2 regions of the Fructilactobacillus ixorae genome follow, and region 1 is predicted to be linked to the other one. Evidence: predicted binding sites of a transcription regulator. Region 1 holds the regulator's gene; the other holds the start of a gene.
The links. Region 1 encodes Rex, which represses fermentation and respiration genes when NADH is low (regulators of the CRP and FNR family bind a similar motif). Its sites were predicted from a motif close to TTGTGAANTANTTCACAA; they were not measured.
Positions count from the first base shown of each region.

Region 2: the regulator Rex is predicted to act here: its motif matches at 1,828-1,845, upstream of M8332_RS05840 (zinc-dependent alcohol dehydrogenase family protein).

Region 1 covers NZ_CP097478.1:368,290-377,369, forward strand. Annotated here, with positions in the region: gene tsaB (tRNA (adenosine(37)-N6)-threonylcarbamoyltransferase complex dimerization subunit type 1 TsaB) at 1-351, shown strand, start outside; gene M8332_RS01775 (GNAT family N-acetyltransferase) at 335-934, shown strand; gene tsaD (tRNA (adenosine(37)-N6)-threonylcarbamoyltransferase complex transferase subunit TsaD) at 961-1,995, shown strand; gene M8332_RS01785 (ABC-F family ATP-binding cassette domain-containing protein) at 2,088-4,031, opposite strand; gene M8332_RS01790 (redox-sensing transcriptional repressor Rex) at 4,239-4,883, shown strand; gene groES (co-chaperone GroES) at 5,016-5,300, shown strand; gene groL (chaperonin GroEL) at 5,345-6,967, shown strand; gene M8332_RS01805 (APC family permease) at 7,105-8,943, shown strand; gene lrgB (antiholin-like protein LrgB) at 8,998-9,080, opposite strand, start outside.
Region 2 covers NZ_CP097478.1:1,160,498-1,169,577, forward strand. Annotated here, with positions in the region: gene trhA (PAQR family membrane homeostasis protein TrhA) at 1-25, shown strand, start outside; gene rbsK (ribokinase) at 109-1,737, opposite strand; gene M8332_RS05840 (zinc-dependent alcohol dehydrogenase family protein) at 2,124-3,137, shown strand; gene M8332_RS05845 (DUF6198 family protein) at 3,158-3,997, shown strand; gene M8332_RS05850 (amino acid permease) at 4,201-5,613, shown strand; gene M8332_RS05855 (peptide ABC transporter substrate-binding protein) at 5,892-7,544, shown strand; gene opp3b (oligopeptide ABC transporter permease) at 7,561-8,493, shown strand; gene M8332_RS05865 (ABC transporter permease) at 8,493-9,080, shown strand, end outside.

The DNA.
Region 1 (9,080 bases):
TACCGGACGAGTCCGACGGGGCCAAAACTGGTTGTGCCAGAGCAACACGTAGCGTTAGCTGATTGGCTACAACAACTCCAGCAGTTTACTGAACCGCTGACCCTAGTGGGTTCAGACGTTCCAAAGTTTTTGACCCAGTTTCAGGAGCAACTGAACGTCCCAGTACGAACGGTAGCGGGCATTAACAATTTGCCTCAGGCAAGTCAATTGGCCATGTTCGGGGAACGACAAACGCCCGTTTCAGCCGTCGACCAGGTGGTTCCGAACTACCTACGGATGACCCAGGCAGAGGCAGAATGGCAGCGCAAGCACCCAGGAGAGGGATCGACAGGCTATGTTGAACAAGTTTAAAGAGTGGTATCGTAAAAACATTAATGACAAACAAGCGAATCGGATTGACGAGGCCCTTGATTTTAAAAATCGGATTGTGGAAATTTGTGGGATGAAGTATTTTCTCGGGAAGGGGTCAATGACCGACTTGCCGGACCTAATTAAGGTTGACCGGGAAGCTTACGGGAAGCAGGTGAAGTGGAGTCCCAAACGGTTTCAGGCGGGGTTGAAGAACCGTGATAATCGGTTTTATCTGATTTTGCGGCATGACGATGAGTTAGTTGGCTTCATCTGCATTATGATTTCGCGCCAGCAAACCTGCTGTCACATTGAAAACCTGGCCATTTTACCGCAGTTTCAAAAGCGGGGATTAGGCTACTTTTTGACGACGACCATCATTGAACGAGCGCGAGAAATGGGCCTGCACTGTGTGATTTTTACGTGCCGAAAAAGTAACGAAAAATCCCAGAGCTTGGTTCAGGACCTGGGGTTTGTCAAGGTGGATGAGAAACCGGATTACTTTGACGATGGCGAAGCCGCCGTTGACTACCGGTTGCATTTAGATAAACGAAACTACTTAGCGGCCAACAATTTTGGACGTTAAATTAGAACGACAGAAGCGGTGAAAACATGGAAGCACAACCGAGTTTAATCCTCGCCTTTGAAACTAGTTGTGACGAAACTAGTGTGGCAGTTATTAAGGATGGTAACGAGATTTTAAGTAACGTGGTGGCAACCCAGATTAAGAGTCACCAACGGTTTGGTGGGGTCGTTCCCGAAGTGGCCAGTCGGCATCACATTGAACAAATTACGATTTGTTTGCAACAAGCCCTGGATGAAGCTCACGTCACGTACACGGACCTAACCGGAGTAGCAATTACATCCGGACCCGGGCTGGTTGGTTCATTATTAGTCGGCATTACGGCAGCAAAGGCTGTTGCCTGGGCGCACCAACTCCCCCTCATTCCGGTGAATCACCTTGCGGGTCACATTTACGCGACTAACTTTGTGCAGCCGGTGCACTTCCCCGCGCTAGCGCTGGTTGTGTCTGGCGGGCATACGGAATTGGTTTGGATGCCGGCTGAGGGTGAGTTTAAAATCATTGGGGAAACCCGTGATGATGCCGCTGGAGAGACTTATGATAAAATTGGGCGCGTGTTGGGGATTAATTACCCCGCCGGGCCGACCGTGGACCAGTGGGCGCACGCTGGTCACGAAACCTTCCAGTTTCCCCGTGCCATGATCAAAGAAGATAACCTTGACTTTAGTTTTAGTGGGTTAAAAAGTGCGTTTATTAATACGGTTCACCACGCGGACCAGGTTGGCACCTCGTTGAATAAACAGGATTTGGCCGCTAGTTTTCAAGCCGCGGTAATCGACGTGTTGGTCACAAAGACCACTGAAGCGTTGGCACAGTATCCGGCCCAGGAATTTATCTTAGCCGGTGGGGTAGCTGCAAACCAGGGGTTGCGGGCGGCACTCCAGGCAGCGGTTACTGCCAAGGGAGTTCCCTTTGTGATGGCTCCGCGCAAGCTGTGTGGCGATAACGCCGCGATGATTGGAGCGGCCGGCGCCATGTTGCAACGCCATGGTGCTCACGCGGATATGAGTTTGAATGCTGAGCCCGGGCTGGAATTTGAGTGGGAAGCAGCTGCTCCGCACTAATCGAAAGCCAATTTAGCCGCTGATAACAAGTTTTTTTAATTAGTAGTAACTAAAAATCCCGTCCCAACATGACCGTGCTGGGACGGGATTTTTTATGGTTCATCTAAGGCTTCTAGGTCTAAGCTTGCCGCTTCCCACTGGGATTCAACCGTTTGTTGGGTAGCTTGCAGTTCGTTTAACTGGGTTTGCAGTTCACTGCTCTTTGTAGCATCCTGATAATTTTCTGGTTTGGTCATGGCCGTTTGGACGCTTTGGATTTGCGTTTCGAGGTGACCCAGTTGGGTTTCTAGATCCTGAATGGTGCGGGCTAACTTTCGTTGCTGTCGTTGGATGTCCTTTTGACGTTGAAATTGCTGCTTTTGGTCGGAAACAGGGACAGTGGAAACGGGTTGCTGTGGCTGTTCATGCGCCGCAATTTCTGCTTCCTCCGCTTTTTTAGCCCGGTAATAATCGTAGTTACCCATATAGGTAGCTGAGCCCGTGGCGCTCAGTTCAACGATGTGGGTAGCCAACTTGTTGATGAAATACCGATCGTGAGAAACAAACAGAATTGTTCCCTGAAAGTCCAGGAGGGCTTTTTCTAAGACGTTAATGCTATCGACGTCGAGATGGTTAGTTGGTTCATCTAGGACTAAAAAGTTATCCTGTTCCATAGATAATTTGGTTAATAATAGGCGGGCCCGTTCGCCCCCTGAAAGATTGGCAACTCGTTTTTCCACTGCTGCACCACTGAAGAGAAAGCTCCCGAGGATGGAGCGGATGTCACCTTCGGGAGTGGTCGGGTAATCATCCCAGAGTTCGTGGAGCACGTCCTTTTCGGGATGCAGGCGAGCCTGTTGCTGGTCGTAATAGCCGATCTGGACTCCGGTTCCAAAGCGAATCGTACCCTGAAGTGGGGGCAGCTCCCCCACAATTGTTTTTAGTAAGGTTGATTTTCCCACCCCGTTGGGACCAAAGATGGCAACACGTTGTTGCCGTTTTAAGTGCAGGTTAATTGGGTAACTCAGCTCTTGGTGGTAGCCAATCCCGAGGTTTTCGACGTCTAAGACGACCTCCCCACTTTTGCGAGCGGGTTGAAAGTGAAAGCGAGCGGTGGCCCGTTGCCGACTGGGTTTTTCCACCCGGTCGAGCTTGGCGAGTTGTTTTTGCCGTGACTGGGCCCGTTTGGTAGTGGAGGCCCGCACCAGGTTTTTCTGGATAAACTCCTCATCTTTTTTAATTTGGTGTTGCTGTTTTTCGTATTTCTTAGCAGCCAGAGCCAACTGGTGTTCCTTTTCGGTTACAAAGAAACTGTAATTTCCGGCGTAGTCGGTTAACCGGCCGTGGTCTAATTCATAAATGCCCGTTACCGTCTGATCGAGAAAATAACGATCGTGAGAAATAATTAGAAACGCCCCGGCGTAGGACTTTAAAAAGTTTTCTAACCAGGCCGTCGTCTCCATATCAATGTGATTGGTCGGTTCATCCAGTAAGAGCAGGTCGGGCTTTTCGAGTAGCAGTTTAGCTAATGCTACGCGGGTCTGCTGGCCACCCGATAGTTCACTGATGGGGCGAGCTTGGTCGGCGGGGCTAAAGCCAAACGCACTCATAATGGTCCGAATCTCAGCGTGGTAGCCGTAGCCGTTGTTTCGCGTAAAGTCGGCTTGCAACTGGTCGTAAGTTTTGGAAACGGCGGCTAGTTGGGCCGGATCCTGGTTCACGGCCGGCTGACTCATCTGGTCTTCGAGTTGATGGAGCTTGGCTTCCATTTCCTGTAAGCCTTGAAACGGCAGCTCTAACTCGGCTTGAATCGTTCGGTCGGAATGAAGCCCTGTATTTTGGGGTAGGTAGCCAATCGATAAGTTTTGCTTAGTGGTTACGGTCCCAGAGCTAATCGTTTGGGGCTCAACCAACATTTTTAACAGGGTTGATTTTCCTGCGCCGTTTTGGCCGACTAACCCGAGATGACTGTGGTCATTAAGGGTTAAATTAAGATCCTCAAAGATTGCCACGCCATTAAATCGTTTGGTCAGGTGTTGTGCCTGTAAGATAATCATGGTGATTCCTCCTGTCGTCATCTTATCATATTTTTAGTCGTGATTAGGCCGGCTAGTTTGCACCGGTAGGGTAGACTGGAATGGGGAAAACCCGGATTTGTGGTTCGCGGAAGTTGGCTAGTACTAACCAAAAAATTCACAAACTTTTAGTTTGTGGTAGAATGGTAAAAGTGAAGGTACGACTAATTTTAAGGAGGAAACTAGCTAATGGCAGAAGTGAAAATTCCCCGTGCAACTGCAAAGCGCCTGCCGCTCTATTATCGCTATTTAAACATTTTACATGACGGGGGCAAAACACGGGTCTCATCGACTGAACTAGCTGATGCCATTCACGTGGATTCAGCGACCATTCGTCGGGATTTTTCCTACTTTGGGGCCCTTGGGAAACGAGGTTACGGGTATGACGTTGACAACCTATTAGAGTTTTTCAAGAACATCCTCCACCAAGACCGGCTGACCAACGTAGCTCTAGTGGGAGTCGGGAATCTTGGTCACGCCCTGTTGAACTTTAATTTCCATCAGGATAGCAACATTCGGATTTCCGCGGCGTTCGATGTGAATCCAAAGAACGTAAATACGATTCAGGGGGGTGTACCCATTTACCCGATGGATCAAATGATTAACCAGCTCCGGGATCAACAAATCAGTGTGGCGATTCTAACCGTTCCGGCGAAGGTGGCCCAAGACGTTGCTGATCAAGTTTCGGAAGCCGGGGTAAAGGGGATTTTAAACTTTACGTCTCGGCGCTTGGATGTTCCTGATGACATTCGGGTGCACAACGTGGATTTGACCAACGAATTGCAAACCCTCATTTACTTTATTGATCACTATGATGACACAACCGAGGAATAGGAGTTACTGATGCAGTAACTCTTTTTTTGAAACTAAATTCTTGCATTTTTATAGCAGGGGGATTATATTAATAATGTAATTAGCACTTGATGAGTTTGAGTGCTAAAAAGTTACTTTATTGGAGGGATTAAGATGTTACAACCAATTGGAGATCGGGTTATTATCGAAGTAGAAGATCAACCAGAAGAAACAGTGGGGGGGATTGTCCTCGCAGACAACGCGAAGGAAAAACCAACCCAAGGCAAGGTCATTGCTGTTGGAGCCGGACGGGTGCTTGACAGTGGCGAACGGGTCGCTCCAGTAGTTCAGGAAGGCGACAACGTGATGTTTGATAAATACGCCGGCACCAAGGTTAACTATGCAGGTCAAGAGTACTTGGTCATGCACGAAAATGACCTCTTAGCAATCGTAAAATAAGCGTAACAACGGAACACAAATAAAATCAACATGAGGTGATTAAAATGGCTAAAGAGCTTAAATTTTCAGATGACGCACGGAGCGCAATGCTCAAAGGTGTTGATAAATTAGCTGATACAGTTAAAACGACAATGGGGCCCAAGGGTCGTAACGTGGTTTTAGAAGAAACGGCTGGCGATCCAACCATTACTAACGATGGGGTAACGATTGCCAAGGCAATTAGTTTACCAGACCACTTTGAAAACATGGGAGCTAAGTTAGTTTCTGAAGTAGCTTCTAAGACGAACGATGTTGCTGGGGACGGAACCACTACTGCAACTGTTTTGACCCAAGCAATTGTCAAAGAAGGCATGAAGAACGTCACGGCCGGTGCTAACCCGGTTGGTGTACGGCGGGGAATTGAAAAAGCAACTCACGCCGCTGTGGACAGTTTACGGAAGATGAGTCACAAGGTTGAAAACAAAGACGACATTGCTCAAATTGCCTCCATTTCTTCCGCTAGTAAAGAAGTTGGAAGTTTGATTGCGGAAGCCATGGAAAAGGTTGGTAACGATGGGGTAATTACCATCGAAGACTCCAAGGGAGTGGAAACCAGCTTGGACGTGGTTGAAGGAATGGAATTTGATCGTGGTTACATGTCCCAATACATGGTTACTGATCAAGAAAAGATGGAAGCCGATCTCGATAATCCATACATCTTAATTACTGACAAAAAGATTAGCAACATGCAAGACATCATGCCCCTCTTACAATCAGTCGTTGAACAAGGTCGAGCACTGTTAATCATCGCCGATGACATTGGTGGTGAAGTATTGCCAACCTTGGTCTTGAACAAGATGCGAGGAACGTTTAACGTGGTTGCCGTGAAAGCCCCTGGCTTTGGTGACCGGCGGAAAGCCCAATTACAAGACATCGCCACGTTGACGGGCGCAACTGTCATTAGTGATGACTTAGGCTTTGACTTGAAAGATACGACCGTTGATCAACTTGGTCAAGCTAATAAAGTAAACGTTACGAAGGATAAGACAACCATCGTAGAAGGCAAGGGTGACAAAGAAGCCATTGCTAAGCGAGTTGCTGAAATTAAGGGTCAAATTTCAACGACTAACTCTGAATTTGATAAGGATAAGTTACAAGAACGGTTAGCTAAGTTAGCTGGTGGAGTAGCCGTTATCAAAGTTGGAGCTGCAACCGAAACGGAATTAAAAGAACGCAAGTACCGGATTGAAGACGCTTTGAATGCTACCCGGGCTGCTGTTGAAGAAGGGTTCGTTCCTGGTGGAGGCACTTCCTTCATCAACATTCTAGCTGATGTCGCTGCCGTTGATGCCGATGGCGACGAACAAACGGGAGTTGACATTGTGCGTCGGGCTCTGGAAGCTCCAGTTAAGCAAATTGCTGAAAACGCCGGAGTGGATGGCGCTGTAATCGTTGACCACTTGAAACAAGAAAAACCAGGAGTTGGTTACAACGCTGCTGATGGCAAGTATGAAGACATGATTGCCGCCGGAGTTGTGGACCCAACCAAGGTTAGCCGGTCAGCCTTACAAAACGCTGCTTCAGTTTCTTCATTGTTACTTACGACGGAAGCCGTAGTTGCTGAAGAACAAAAAGAAGACAGTAACGACAACCCAGGAATGCCGCAAGGAATGCCTGGAATGATGTAATTTAAATTACCAAATTAAAAGGGAAGTTTACGTAAGTAAACTTCCCTTTTGCTGTTGTCGCGAGCTGGGAGTCGGAGTATAGTAGCAGGTGTATTAAAATGCTAGGAAGCAAATTCAAGATATAGGAGTAAAGTTTCATGTGGCGATATTTAAAGCGTTTAATTATTGGCCGACCACTGAAAAGTACTGATGAAGCCGGGCAATCCCTGACGAAATTTAAGGGCTTGGCGCTCTTGTCGTCAGATGCCTTATCCTCAGTGGCCTACGGGACGGAACAAATTACGGTAGTCTTGATTACGTTATCGACCGCCGCCCTCATGTATCAAATGTGGGTTGCGTTGCTAGTGTTAGTGTTACTAGCAGCTATTACCCTGTCGTATCGTCAAATCATCTATGCTTATCCCTCTGGTGGGGGGGCGTACGTGGTTGCACGCACTAACTGGGGGGAAGGCGCTGGTCTAGTTGCCGGAGGCTCTCTGCTGGTTGACTACATGTTAACCGTGGCGGTTTCGACCACCTCTGGAACGGAAGCCATTACCTCTGCCATCCCGAGTCTCTATCACTATCAGGTGCCGATTGCGGTGCTAATCGTTCTATTTATCATGGTTTTGAACCTACGGGGAATGCGTGATTCAGCCGCGTTTCTGGTCATCCCGGTGTACTTCTTTATCCTAATGATTATTTTGATGATCATCATCGGTGGCTATAACATTCTGACCGGCAAAATTGCGTACCACGCGGCTGCTCCGCTGAATGCTTCGGTGAAGGGCATGACATTGCTGCTCTTCTTTAAAGCCCTTTCAGCCGGATCAGCATCCTTGACTGGAGTGGAAGCCATCAGTAACGCCGTTCCTAATTTTAAGCAGCCTAGTCGGAAAAATGCGGCGAATACGTTGGCATTGATGGCCATTATTTTGGCGATTTTCTTTGGTTCCATCACCTGCTTAAGTTACTACATGGGCATTATTCCCAACGTTAAGGATACCGTGTTGTCCCAAATCGGGAGCGGTGTCTTTGGCCACGGGTTCTTCTATTATATGTTGCAACTTGCGACGGCTCTAATTCTAGCGGTTGCTGCTAACACGGGATTCTCGGCCTTTCCAATCCTGGCCTACAACATGGCGAAGGATAAGTATTTACCGCACGCCTACCTGGATAAAGGGGATCGGCTCGGTTATTCTAACGGGATTATTTCATTGGCGATTGGAGCCATCACGTTGATTTTGATTTTCAACGGGAAGACCAATCTGTTGATTCCACTATATGCCGTCGGGGTGTTTGTTCCATTCACCCTGTCACAGTCAGGGATGATTGTGCACTGGTTCCATCATAAAGAAGGTTTCTGGCCGGGTAAGATGTTCATTAACCTAATTGGAGCTGGGATGTCCTTGATGCTGGTAGTCATCCTGTTTGCCCTCCGCTTTAGGGACGTTTGGCCGTACCTGATCATCATGCCGTTGATTTTGTACATGTTTTATCGGATTCACAACCACTATCAACAAGTGGCCCGTCAGTTGCGGATTGATAACAAGGATGCTGCGGCCCAGATTCGCAAGTACGATGGCTCAACGGTGATTGTGTTGGTAGGAAACGTGACGCAAGTTACCCGTCAGGCGATTAGCTATGCCACTTCGATTGCGAACCAGGTGGTTGCCGTCCACGTCTCCTTTAATTCTGATCCGGAGAGTGAAAAGAAAATTGAGGACCAGTTTAAGCATGAATATCCAGACATTCGGTTTGTTAACATTCACACTTCATACCGTTCCCTCAACGATCCGGTGCTCCGGTTCTGTGACGTAATTGCCCGTAAGGATGATGAGATTAACTACTCTACAACGGTGCTTGTCCCGCAATTTGTGCCTCGGCACCATTGGCAACAAGTCCTGCATAACCAAACGGGACTGCGGCTTCGAGCAGCGCTTAATTCGCGGCAAAACATCATTGTCTCAACCTATAACTATCACTTAAGTAATTAAAAAGCCCCACAAAAAAACCGTTCGGTTCGCCGAACGGTTTTTTATATGATTAATTTATAGGTGAACCAGGTTAGCAAAGAGGGGCACAACAATGTCCACCACGATTGAGATAATGACTACCGAAATGGCAGCCATGG
Region 2 (9,080 bases), 580 kb from region 1:
CTTTTCGATTTATTTAGGGGTCTAACCTAGGGCCTAGATAAAAACAACGGGGTGGGAGAACTTTTAATTCTCCCACCCCGTTTGGAGTTTGAATTCATTCCCAAATCCCTAGACACTTGTTGCTTTCCGCTTAATCACCTGGACCTCATCACCACCAATTACCAGTTCATCACAGACGTTTAAAAACAGTCCGTGTTCCACCACGCCTGTTTGTTTCTTAAGGTTCGCGGCTAAATCGGGTAAATCAGCGCCCTTTGGAATCGTGATGTCAATCAGGTAGTTACCAGAATCAGTGGCGAGGATATCACCATTGTCCCGGAAGCAAAAGGCTGGTTGATATCCGTGGTCACGCAGGTAGCGAAAGACGCCCATGCCGCCAAACGGAATCACTTCGACTGGCAACATTTGCCCGGCGAGTGACTTGCGCGGTTTGCTAGAATCAACAATCCAGATGTTACGGTTCGACATGTTAGCGACCAGCTTTTCAAACAGGAGCGCGGCCCCACCGCCTTTAATCCCATCGAGGTGGTCGTCCACCACATCGGCGCCATCAACCGTGATATCGACGGTATCAATCGTATTGACGTCTAACATCCGCATCCCCAACTGTTCTGCGAGTTGTTGGGTGCCAACCGACGTTGCGACACACTCAATGTCTAAATGCTCTGCTTCAATCCGGTCATGGATGGCCTGCACAAAGTAAGCTGCCGTGGTCCCGGAGCCTAACCCCAGCACAATGTGATCGGGAATCCAAGCCGCCACGGACTGCGCTGCCTGTTGCTTTTCCCGTTCGATCCGTTCCTTTGAATGGGTCCGTTTTTGATTAGCGGCCACGATTTGGTCCCGCGTAGGAATCGAATTTTGCGCCCCTGCCGTTTGCACCGTCAAAGACGAGGCACGGTTAGCGTACAGCATTGCATCTTCAATGTTGTGATTATCCAAATCTAATTGCGTTGCTAAGGCTCCAATAAAAGTGTCACCGGCGGCAGTTGTATCAATGGCTTTGACCTTAAAGGCCGGAATAAAACCGTGCGCTTGCGGAGTTGCATAGAACGCGCCCTTTGCTCCGACCGTAATAATCACCATCGTAATTCCTAGGCTGAAAAAGGCCATCGCATTATCCAACATCGAAACCTCATCGGTGACTTCGATGCCCGTCAGGGTCTGAGCTTCCGTCTCGTTCGGCGTGATGACGTCCGTGAGTCGCAATAACTCTGCGGGTAACTCCCGGGCCGGCGCTGGATTTAAAATCGTTTGCACGCCGTGTTGCTTGGCAATCCGAAAAGCAGCGAGGATTGCAGGCAAGGGGATTTCCAGTTGGGCGATCACGCGGTCTGCCTGGGCAATCACGTCCGCTTGGGCATTGACATCAGCCGCCGTCAACTCCATGTTAGCTCCGCCGTACACGTAAATTGAATTCTGGCCGGACTGATAGACCGTTATGTATGCTTGCCCCGTTTGGGCTTGGTCCGTGGTAACTAGGTGGTCCACGTTAATCTGATCGCGCGCAAAGCCCGCTACCATCGCTTGACCATCCTCATCATTGCCTAACTTAGTAATGAAGGTCGTCACGGCTCCCGAACGTGCAGCCGTGATTGCTTGGTTGGCTCCCTTGCCCCCGCCGTGGGCTTGTTGGTAACTGTCAATCGCTAACGTTTCGCCGGGGAGGGCATACTTAGGTACGTTTAAAACCTTATCCACGTTGGTAGAACCGACCACCACGATTTTTTTCTCCATCTCATGACCTCATTTCTCTTGGTTTGCTTAATTATACCACGTGTGTGTAAGCGCTTACTAAAAAATCCCAAAAACCTTCGTTACGTAAGTTTGTGAAAAAATTCCTAATTTTTGACGACCAAATTAGCCCATTGAAGCTTCTGATTGATGCTAATCTGGTTTTGCACAAAGTTGCATTTGTGAAATTAATTTGGTTATGAAAATCTAACTAAAACCCCTTGCAATAATAATGTAAACGGTTTATATTCTTAGGTGTACCATCGAGTAATATTTCTGGTTAAAAGCAACCCCCACCCAATGGAGTTTGCTTCCAACTAGTAAACATGCTCAAATTATCACTTTATTTTTTAGATTATTATATGAGGAGAATGACTATGGCTGACAAAATGAAAGCTTTGGTAATGACTGCCAAACAACAAATGGAAATCCAAGAACGCGATGTTCCAACTCCCAAAGATGATGAAGTTTTAGTAGAAACTGCCTACACGGGAATTTGTGGAACTGATACGGGACTCTTTAACGGTCTCCCCGGTTCAGCTGACGCCGTTCCCCCAATTGTCCTTGGTCACGAAAACTCTGGAATCGTGCGGGCCGTTGGTAAAAACGTGCAAGCCTTCAAAGAAGGCGACCGGGTCGCCGTTGACCCTAACATCTACTGTGGTAAGTGTCACTACTGTCACATCGGTCTTTACGAAGAATGTGACAACCTTTCTGCCGTTGGGGTTACTCGTGACGGTGGTTTGGAACAATACTTCACTGCTCCAGAAGAAGTAACTTACCATGTTCCGGATGACTTATCATTAAAAGCTGCTTGCTCAACGGAACCAGTTTCATGTGGTGTTCACACGATGCACATCATGGAAGACATTCAACCCAGCATGACTGCTTTGATCATTGGTGATGGTTACATGGCTAAACTGTTTGCTCAATTATTACGGGCTTACGGAATCCAAAACATCACGATGACTGGTCGTCACGATGACTTGCTTTCCCAAGAAAAAGAACAATTAAACTTAACCAACGTCGTAAACACGACTAAGGAAGACATTCCGGGTAACTACGACATCGTGATCGAAGCCGTTGGTAAGCCCGAAACGCAAGAACAAGCCGTTCAACACACGAACAAGGGGGCGCAAGTCTTCATGTTCGGGGTTGGTGCTCCTGGTCAAACGTTCTCAATGAACACGTACGAAATCTTCAAAAAACAATTAACGGTTAAGGGTTCCATGATTAACCCGCACGCTTTCGTTGATTCAATTGAATTACTTGAATCCGGTGCCGTTAAGGTTGAACCATTCCAAGCTAACGTAATTTCGTTAGAAGAAGTGGAAGGGGTTTTGAACCACTCTACTCCAAAGACTGGTAAAACCATCGTTGCTGTTAACCCGAACTTGAAATAATTGGCATAAAGGAGACCAACATGGCTAATCAAAAACCGAAAAAAACGCCGCGGACCATTTCCATGAAGACATCCATCATGTTTTTTGCCCTTTCGTTGGTTATCAACTCCTTGGGAAACGTGCTCACGCTGGTTTCTAGTTCTAAAGTGCTCCCATCGTTTTTAGGTTCGGCCTACTGGACCGCTGCTGAAACAAACCTGGGAATTGCCTTTCACTGGAACCTCTTTTGGGCCTTCTTAATTCTCGGAGTTGTGATTACCATCCTAAATGCCATTCTGGTGGGCCACTGGGATTGGGGCCGGGCTATCGGAAACGTGATTTTCATGGTGCCGTTCTCCTTTTTAATCCAATTCTTTAACAACCTGTTCGTGGGTGGTGACATCTTTGGGATTCACATGAATCCCATCGTCAACATTCCGGTGGCCGATGGGCACGCCGGGGACTGGTGGCTAATCGCCATCTACATCCTGATTAACTTTATCGGGGTGGCGTTCATTGCGATCGCAATTTCAATCTACCAACGGGTAAACCTCGTCTTGCACCCGGCCGATGATCTGATGCAGATCCTGCGGTTTAAATACTTCAAGGGAAACGCTGGTCGGGCGATGTGGGCTTCCTACATTCCCCCAACGATCATGGCCGTGATTGCCTACGTAATGACCCGACAATTTACCTTCTACGGAATTGGAACCATCTTTGCCTTCCTCTTCCAAGGAAACATTACCGGCTGGGCCGATAAAATGGTTTTCCCACGGTTGAAACACCAAGCAGTCGACGTTGCTGATGGTGACGAACCCATCATCGTCGAAAAAATCGATAGTGATATCGAAGCCTACGACGAACGTCACGACCACCAATAACTACTTGCAAAAACCCCTCGTTACTAACTTAGTAACGGGGGGTTTTTTAGTTTTGCAATCCGTCAACCGTAGGCGGCTCATGGTGGGAGCTTTCTCCTAATGTTTTGTTTTATAACATGAACAACTGTACACAAAATGTTGACACTAATTTAAAGTTCATGCTATCGTTAGAAAAATTTATTTTACTCACAGGAGGATTGCTCATGAACAGTCTCTTTCGTAAGAAAAACATTGCTACACTGCTCAACCAAACTACGCCCCTGAAACGCACCCTAACCGCTAAGGACCTGACCCTGCTTGGAATTGGGGCCATTATTGGAACCGGAATCTTCGTGCTGACCGGGAAGGGAGCCTTAACGGCTGGTCCCGCGCTCTCAATCTCATTTCTGCTGGCTGCCATTTGTTGTGGCTTTGCCGGTCTCTGTTACGCAGAATTTGCGTCGATGGCACCAATTGCCGGCTCTGCCTACACCTATTCCTTCATTGCCTTTGGGGAATTAATCGCCTTTATCATCGGCTGGGACCTGATTTTGGAGTATGCGCTGGCATCAGCCACCGTGGCCGTCGGCTGGTCGGGTTACTTCGTCAACATCCTGGCAAACATCGGGATTAAAATTCCCACCGCCTTAACCGCAGCCGCGGGAACCACCCCAGGTGTACACACCGTCTTTAACCTCCCCGCCTTTGTCATTGTCTTGGTAATCACCTGGGTGATTGCACTGGGGATTAACGAAACCAAACGCTTAAACACCATCATGGTCGCGATTAAACTGGGCGTGATCCTCCTTTTCATTCTGTTTACCGTTTGGTCCATCAAAGTCGCCAACTGGAAACCTTTCAGTCCCTTTGGCTGGTACTCACTTCACAACCACACGGCCGCGGGGATTATTCCGGCCGCTTCGATTGTCTTCTTCTCCTTCATCGGGTTTGATTCGGTTTCTTCGAGTGCTGAAGAAACCATTAACCCGAGCAAAAACCTGCCGCGCGGGATTCTCTTTTCACTGATCATTTCAACCCTTCTCTACATCATCATGACTTTAATCATGACTGGGGTCGTGAAGTACCCCGGCTTTGCTAAGTACCTGAACGCTCCCGTGCTCGCGGTGCTCGCACAAACCGGACAAACCTGGTTAGCCGCCGTGGTCAGTTTGGGGGCCGTAGTCGGCATGACCACCGTGATTTTGGTGATGCTCTACGGTCAATCCCGGATTAGTTACTCAATGGCCCGCGATGGCCTCTTCCCCAAGATCTTTAGTAAGGTCGATCAAACCCACCAAACGCCCTACGTGGTAACCTGGTTCTTTGGGATCATCACCGCGCTTGCCGCCGGGCTCGTCAACCTGAACATTCTCTCCGAGCTGGTTAACATTGGGACCCTGTCCGCCTTCATCTTGGTGGCCGCTGGAATCATGGTGATGCGTTACACCCAACCACACGCCAAACGGGGCTTTAAAGCCCCCTTGGTGCCATTGACGCCAATCCTATCAATTATTTTCTGTGGTCTGCTCATCGCGGGGCTCAACTGGGAAACCTGGATCCGATTCTTAATCTGGCTCGCCCTCGGCCTCCTCGTTTACTTTGGCTACAGCCGGAGACACTCCGTTTTAAATCACTAACTTAACAAGCAGTCCTTAGTTGGACTGCTTTTTTAACAGGTTGCTGGCAGAATTTCATTCGCCATTAACAAAGGAGGGAGCTCCTCAAGGCGGGCGTATATTACTCTCATCATTGTGATTTGCAAACATTTAATGTTACTTTTTATCACATGTTCGTAAATTAATTCAGAACGTCTTCATTAATATGATTAATATTAACATTTTTTATTTACATTTTGGGTTACGGGGGGTACGATAAGAAAAACTTAAGTTTTTGAATTTTTTTGGAGGTAGTCACTATGGATTTTTTTCGGCACCGTAACTTAGTTTCAGTTGCGCTGATTGGTGCCGCTGCCCTCACGCTAACCGGACTAGCGCGCCCGGTACATGCTGCGGACGACAGCGGTTCTAAAACAACGCTTTCAATTAGTGCCAAGGCCCCGGTTAATACCATGGACTCATCTTTAAATACTGATGCCTATGGGGCACAGTCTTTAAATAACACCATGGAGGGTCTGTATCGTTTCACCGGTCAAAAACTCAAGCCGGCAATTGCCAAACAAATTGCTGCTCCGACCAATGACGGTAAACGCTATACGATTGACCTCAAAAAGACCAAGTGGTCAAACGGGGACCCGGTCACCGCACATGACTTTGTCTATGCTTGGCGGCGCATCGTCGACCCAAAGACGGCCTCTCAGTATGCCTACATTTACAGTGGGATTAAAAACGCTGACGCGATTGCCGCGGGGAAGAAACAGCCCAGTGAGTTAGGAATCAAAGCACTTGGGCCGTACAAGTTGCAAATTGACTTGGATCACCCGATTCCGTTCTTTGACACCCTCATGAGTAGTTCCCAATTCTACCCGTTAAACCAGAAGGTCGTTGAAAAACTGGGGGATCAATACGGACTTTCCAGCAAGGGAATGGTCTTTAACGGTCCGTACAAGTTGCAAAACTGGAAGGTCGGCGATACCGAGTGGACTGACGTGAAGAATGACTCCTACTGGAATGCCAAACACGTCCAACTCCACAAGATTAAGTACTACTACATCGCAGATCCAAACACTGGTTTGAACCTTTACGATACAAACGTCTTAGACCGGTATCAGGATCTGAGTGGGGATACGGCACGGCAACTAGCCGGCAGTAAGCAGTTTAAAACCGATCCGTCCAACTCCACTTCCTACCTAGAACTAAACCAGAAAAAGATTCCGGCCCTTAAAAACGCCAAGTTACGCCAGGCAATGGCCCTCACGATTAACCGGAATGAACTCGCGAACATCATCCTCGGAAAAACGGGATTGCCAGCCCACGGCTTGGTTCCTAGCAAGATGAGCAAGAATCCCGAAACGGGTCAAGACTTTACAAATGATCCGCAAGCCGTTGCGGACCGCAAGTACACCGCTTATAACCCAACCAAAGCTAAAAAGCTGTGGCAAGCAGGGATGCAAGAAACCGGCCAAAAAGAGCTGAAGCTCACCTTCACGGCTGATAACTTGGACACCACCAAGAAGATGGCCGAATACATCCAAAACAACATGGAAACCAACCTGCCTGGGTTAAAAATAACGATTAGCACCGTGCCGTTCAAGACCCGGTTGCAACGGCAAGCGAGCGGTGAATTCGACATGGTTACCTCCGCTTGGAACGCCGATTACCCAGACCCAACCAACTTCTTAGACCTGTTGACGACCGGTAACTCCCAAAACAACGGAAAATGGTCTAACCAGGCCTTCGACCAACAAGAAAAAGCCGCAACGACCACGAATGCTAACGATCCGATGGCCCGGTGGCAAAACATGCAAGCCGCTCAGCACATTTTGACGCAGCAACAGGGGATCATCCCGCTCTACCAGTACAGTACGGCTTCCGTTACCAAACCAGGAATTCACGGTTTCCAAGTTACCCCAACTGGCCAATACGACATGGGCGCAATCTACAAAAAATAAAGGAGGTTAGTTACTGATGACGAAGTACATCTTAAAACGCATTTTCTACCTGTTCTTAACGTTATTAATTATCGCGTCCATCACCTTCTTCATGATGAAGGGGCTGCCCGGAACGCCTTATACCAACCAAGCGAAAATGTCGCCCGATCAGCTTAAAATGATGAACCATAAGTATGGGTTTGATAAACCCTTGTACGTCCAATACTTTATCTACCTGGGCAACTTGCTCCACGGTGACTTAGGGACCTCGTTCCAATTTAATAACCAACCCGTTACCCAGTTAATTGGTGACCACATCGGCCCTTCCATCCAACTGGGACTGCAAGCCATGGTAATTGGAACGATTCTCGGCATTATCCTCGGGAGCATTGCAGCGATTCGCAAGAATACCTGGATCGACGCCCTCGCCACGATTGTGTCCATCCTCGGGCTCTCAATTCCGAGTTTCGTGTTGGCAATCCTGCTCCAATACTACCTTGGTTACAAACTTCAGCTGTTCCCGGTTGCCCTGTGGCACGGGTTCAGTTCCTCGGTCCTGCCCACCCTTGCCCTTGCAGCCTTTCCCTTGGCCAGCATCGCGCGGTACATGCGGACGGAAATGGTAGATGTTTTGCACAGCGATTACATTGAACTCGCCAAGGCGAAGGGGGATACCAGTCGCCAGGTCATCATCAAACACGCCCTGCGGAACTCTTTAATCCCGATCATCACGGTGGTTGGTCCCATGGCCGTTTCCATCATGACTGGTTCCATGGTGGTGGAATCCATCTTCTCGATCCCAGGCATTGGGAATCAATTTGTGCAATCAATTTTAACCAACGATTACCCCACCATCATGGGTCTGACCATCTTCTATTCAGTCTTGATGGTTTCCATTATCCTGATTGTTGATATTCTCTACGGAATCATCGATCCACGGATTAGACTTGGTAAAGGAGGAAAAGCATAATGGCACAAAATTTACCCCCACAGGAAACCGAATTTCAATTCGTCAGTAACGACCTCTCCAACCTTCCGACTTCCGGTGAGGTGGTCGGTGATTCTCGAACCTACTTTCAAGACGTTAAGCGCCGGTTTGTTCACAATCGAATCGCAATGGTGTCGGGAGTCCTGCTCGTAATCATCATTTTAATTGCCTTCCTCGGCCCGGCGTTCGTTCCCACGGACCCGAATGCCCAAAACGTGCTATTCGCCAACCTCCCGCCCAAACTCGGTAACCTCAACATTCCCGGCTTAAACGGAATGCAGACCGTGGCCGGTCATACCGTTGACGCCTACCAACAGGCTCATGTGCCTCACGGGACTTACTACCTGTTTGGAACTGACTACCTCGGGCGGGACCTGTTTGCTCGGGTTCTCTACGGAACGCGGTTATCAATCATCGTGGCCATCATTGCTACCCTTCTGGACTTATTCATTGGGGTCCCATACGGAATTGTTTCTGGACTAGCCAGTGAACGAGTGGATACGTTTATGCAACGGATTATCGAAATTATTTCGTCCGTTCCGGACCTAATCGTCGTAATTCTGTTGTTG